DNA from 2 places in the Streptomyces sp. NPDC006193 genome. Region 2 is predicted to be linked to the other one. Evidence: riboswitches for the same ligand, from Rfam matches in the RefSeq annotation. Region 2 holds a riboswitch; the other holds the start of a gene.

Region 1 (2,192 bases), on a different contig from region 2:
GGGCCCTGCTGGAGCACCTGCACGACGTGCGCGGCGTCGGGCGCCTGATGGTGGAGGGTGGCGGACAGGTGCACACCCAGCTCCTCCAGCAGGGCCTCGCCGACGAACTCCAGCTGGTCGTCGCGCCGTTGTTCGTCGGCGACCCGGCGGCCCCGCGCCTGTTCGGTCCCGGGACCTACCAGGGCGGACGCCTGCGCCTGGTCGGCACCCGCCGCATCGAGGACGTCGTCCTCCTGCGCTACGAGCCCACGGCCCCCGGCACCGGCACGGAGCCCGCCGCGGCCGACCGCCACTGGCTGCGCACGGCCTGCGAACTCGCCGCGCTCTGCCCGCCGTCGGACACCGCGTTCAGCGTCGGCGCGGTCGTGGTCGCGGCCGACGGCACGGAACTGGCCCGCGGCCACTCCCGCGAGGGCGGCGATGCCGTGGTCCACGCCGAGGAGGCGGCCCTGGCGAAGATCGACCCGGCCGACCCGCGTCTGCCCGGCGCCACGGTCTACAGCAGCCTCGAGCCCTGCACGCGCCGGGCCTCCCGCCCCGTCCCCTGCGCCGAGCTGATCCTGCGGGCCGGGGTGCGACGGGTGGTCACCGCCTGGCGCGAACCCGACACGTTCGTCACGGCGGCCGACGGCGCGGGCGTCCTGACCGCCGCGGGCGTCCGGGTCGCGGTGCTGGCGGAGCTGGAGCCCCTCGCCAAGGCGCCGAACCGGCACCTGCTCGGCTGATCCGGGCCCGACAGCACTCAGGGCCGGAATCCTGTGGATTCCGGCCCTGAGCCTTCAGTAGCGGGGACAGGATTTGAACCTGCGACCTCTGGGTTATGAGCCCAGCGAGCTACCGAGCTGCTCCACCCCGCGTCGTTGTGTGACCAGCATACGCCATGGGCGGGACCGGATGCACATCGGTTCCCGTACCCCCCGCGCTCGTCACGGAAGGTGACCGGATGAGCGCCGTGCGCAGAGCTTCTGAGTCATCATCAAAACCGTCGGTGACTCCTGAGTCCGGGTCAACTCGCCCGGTTCAGGGGCATCTCGGCGGGAAAGTCCCGAGGTTTGAACGCCAACGATCAAGCCGAACGGCTTGGAAAGTGACCGGTAGGTCTATTAACGTTCGATAACGCAGCGCGGTCGTCCCAGCCGTCATCAGAGGCGGCTCCGTGCGCACGCGCCGAATCCCGCAAGGGAACCGGGGAACCACCACCCTGGGGTGAATCACGCGGATGCCGTCGTGAACTCATGGAGTCCACGCCGGTATACGCGCGTAGGAGACCTTCCTGCTCCGAACCCGTCAGCTAACCCGGTAGGCGGAGGAAGGAAAGGAGCACGCCCGCGTGGCGTCCAACCGGCCTGCCCCGAAAGCCCCGTACGCTCCGGCGAATGCCGGGACCCAGACCTTCGGCTACGGCGCCTACCGCGCCGAGGAGGGCCCCTGGGAGGAGTGGAACCCGACCGAGGAGTCCGTCGCCCCGGTCCGCGGCCGGCACCGCGTCGTCAAGCAGCGCGGCGGGTTCGCCCGCAGCTCCACCGTCCTCGGCGTCGGCGTGATCGCCGCGGTCGGCGCGGGCGGCATGGCCAGCGCCGACACCGGCAGGCCGCCGGTCGCCCTCTCCCTGCCGGACCTGCCCTCCGTCGGCTCCCTCTTCGACGACGGCTCCGCCGACACCCCCGAGGTCGCCACCACCGCGCTCAGCAGCGTCGCCGTGGCCTCCGGCACCGACGAGCAGGGCGCCGACGCGGGCGAGGCCCTGCGCAGCCGGATCATGGCCCAGGCCGAGCAGCAGCAGGGGCAGGCCGACAGCAGGGCCACCGCCGCCGCGGTCGCCGCCGCCCAGAAGCGGACCGCCGACGCCGCCGCCCGCGCCGAGAAGGAGGCGGCCGCCCAGGCCGCCGAGGCGAAGGAGGAGGCGGAGGCCGCCGCCGAGAAGAAGGCCGAGCAGAAGCGGCTGGCCGAACTGGCCCGGCAGTACACGCTGCCGACCTCCTCGTACACGATCACCTCGACGTTCGGCCAGGCCGGCTCGATGTGGTCCTCCGGCTACCACACCGGCCTCGACTTCGCCGCGCCCACCGGCACCCTCATCAAGGCCGTCCACAGCGGCACGATCACCGAGGCGGGCTGGGCCGGCTCCTACGGCTACCGCACGATCCTCACCCTCGACGACGGCACCGAGCTGTGGTTCTGCCACCAGTCCT
Region 2 (2,192 bases):
GCGCCGGCTCCTCCGCGGACGCCACGACCGCGCCGACCGCCGAGCCGGACAAGAGCGCGGACGCGCCCGCCCGCTCCGGCGAGACCGGTACCCCCGAAGCCGGCGCGTCGACCTCCCCGGACGCCGGCAGCGCGCGGCCGGGCGGCGACCCGGCCCCGGTGGTCCCGGACGCCGGCCGGGCGGCCGATCCCGAGCAGGCCGCCGGCTCCTGGAGCCTGGTGGACACCGGCGCTCTCGGCAGCGGCGGTCGCCACCGCGGCGCACATGCGGACGAAAGCGTGACAAACGGTCAGAAGGCGGCGTCGGCCGGCCGTCACGCCTCCCGGCTGCCGGACACCTACACCGTCCGTGCGGGTGACTCCCTCGGCTCCATCGCCGACGCGCTCGACGTCGACGGCGGATGGCGTGCGCTGTACGAGGCGAACAGGCAGGCCATCGGCGCCGACCCGAACAACATCACTGCCGGTCAGACCCTGCGGATCGGTGACTGAACAGGCCTTTAACGGGACAAGTTGACGCCCTGTTTCATGGGTGATGCCCGATTCGGCGAAAGTGTGGGATGAGTCTCAGAAGCCCTGATCGTCTTTGAAATTCCCCGGATCACGTGTCTACGGTCGTGATCGCTCGTCACCGCGAGCCCCGGCCGCCGCAACGCCGAATCCTGCCAGCGGCCGCCCGGGAACAGTCGTCGCGTCAAGCGCCGTAGGCAGGAGCGGGGGACCCAAGGTAGGCGCCGGGTCCAGCACTTGAGGCTGGAACCGGCTGGGGGTGAAGCCGCACCGCGCGCACAGCGGGGTGCGGCCGGGCAACTCGACCGGCCCGAACCCGACAGCTCACCTCGCAGGCGTCGGTGAGGGGATCGATCCATGCTGTTTTCCGTCAAGGGCAAGCACCGTCGTCCGTCCAGGGCCGTCCGCGCCGTCGCGCTCGCCGGTGTCGCCGGCGCCGCCGTCGCCGCGCCGCTGATGGCGGCCGGCAACGCCTCCGCCGCCACCGCCTCCGAGTGGGACGCCGTCGCCCAGTGCGAGTCCGGCGGCAACTGGTCCATCAACACCGGCAACGGCTACTACGGCGGTCTGCAGTTCTCCGCCTCCACCTGGGCCGCGTACGGCGGCACGCAGTACGCGGCCACCGCCGACAAGGCCACCAAGGCCCAGCAGATCGCCGTCGCCGAGAAGGTGCTCGCCGCGCAGGGCAAGGGCGCCTGGCCGGTCTGCGGCAAGGGCCTGTCGAGCGCCTCCTCCGACAGCTCCGCCCCGAGCACCTCCACCGACTCCGCCCCGAGCACCTCCACCGGCTCGTCTTCGAGCACCTCCACCGGCTCGGCCCCGGCCGGCGCCGCCGCCCGCTCGGCCGACCAGCAGGCCGCCTCCCGGTCCGCCGAGCGCCCGGCCGCCTCCGCGAGCGGCAGCGGGAGCAGGACCGTCACCACCCCGACCGGTGAGAAGGTCGAGAAGGGCGACGGCGAGTACAAGGTCGTCGCCGGCGACACCCTCAGCACCATCGCCGCCGAGCACCACGTGCAGGGCGGCTGGAAGAAGCTGTTCGAGCTGAACAAGGACATCGTCGAGGACGCCGACCTCATCTACCCGGGCCAGCAGCTGCACCTGAAGTGACAGCCGGCCCCGGCCCGGACCGCGGCGCCCCCTCCTCCCCGGCCCGCACGGCGGGGGCCGGGTGAGGGCCGCCCCCGTCCCCACGGGCGCCCCGCCCCGGTGCGTGCTCCCCCGTACGCACCGGGGCGGGGCTTTTTCACGAACCCGCCGCAGACCCTTTGTTTCGGGAACAAACAAAAGGTACCGTCGGCTTGTCCACGGGACGGTCGGTCAGTGGCCGACGCTCCCGGGACGGTTAGGCTCTAGGCGCAAGGCACAGCCGCAAGGCACGCCGCCCCGCACTTCCAGCGTCACATCCAAGAAGGAGATGCTCGTGCCGTCCATCGACGTCGTCGTAGCCCGGGAAATCCTGGACTCCCGAGGCAACCCCACGGTCGAGGTCGAGGTCGGCCTCGACGACGGCAGCACGGGTCGTGCCGCCGTCCCGTCCGGCGCCTCGACCGGCGCCTTCGAGGCCATCGAGCTCCGCGACGGCGACCCGAACCGCTACCAGGGCAAGGGCGTCGAGAAGGCCGTCCTCGCCGTCATCGAGCAGATCGGCCCGGAGCTGGTCGGCTACGACGCCACCGAGCAGCG

Evidence for each region. A riboswitch is a leader RNA that binds a small molecule or an ion and turns the genes downstream of it on or off. The one in region 2 is predicted to bind cyclic di-AMP.
Region 1: linked by a shared signal. The riboswitch ahead of ABZ261_RS01810 (M23 family metallopeptidase) and the one ahead of ABZ261_RS12965 (transglycosylase family protein) in region 2 are both predicted to bind cyclic di-AMP.

What each region holds. Positions count from the first base shown of each region.
Region 1 covers NZ_JBEXTB010000002.1:21,059-23,250, reverse strand. Annotated here, with positions in the region: gene ABZ261_RS01820 (dihydrofolate reductase family protein) at 1-725, shown strand, start outside; tRNA gene ABZ261_RS01815 (tRNA-Met) at 784-857, opposite strand; cyclic di-AMP (ydaO/yuaA leader) riboswitch at 1,156-1,323, shown strand; gene ABZ261_RS01810 (M23 family metallopeptidase) at 1,331-2,192, shown strand, end outside.
Region 2 covers NZ_JBEXTB010000010.1:88,202-90,393, forward strand. Annotated here, with positions in the region: gene ABZ261_RS12960 (transglycosylase family protein) at 1-491, shown strand, start outside; cyclic di-AMP (ydaO/yuaA leader) riboswitch at 689-862, shown strand; gene ABZ261_RS12965 (transglycosylase family protein) at 867-1,616, shown strand; gene eno (phosphopyruvate hydratase) at 1,930-2,192, shown strand, end outside.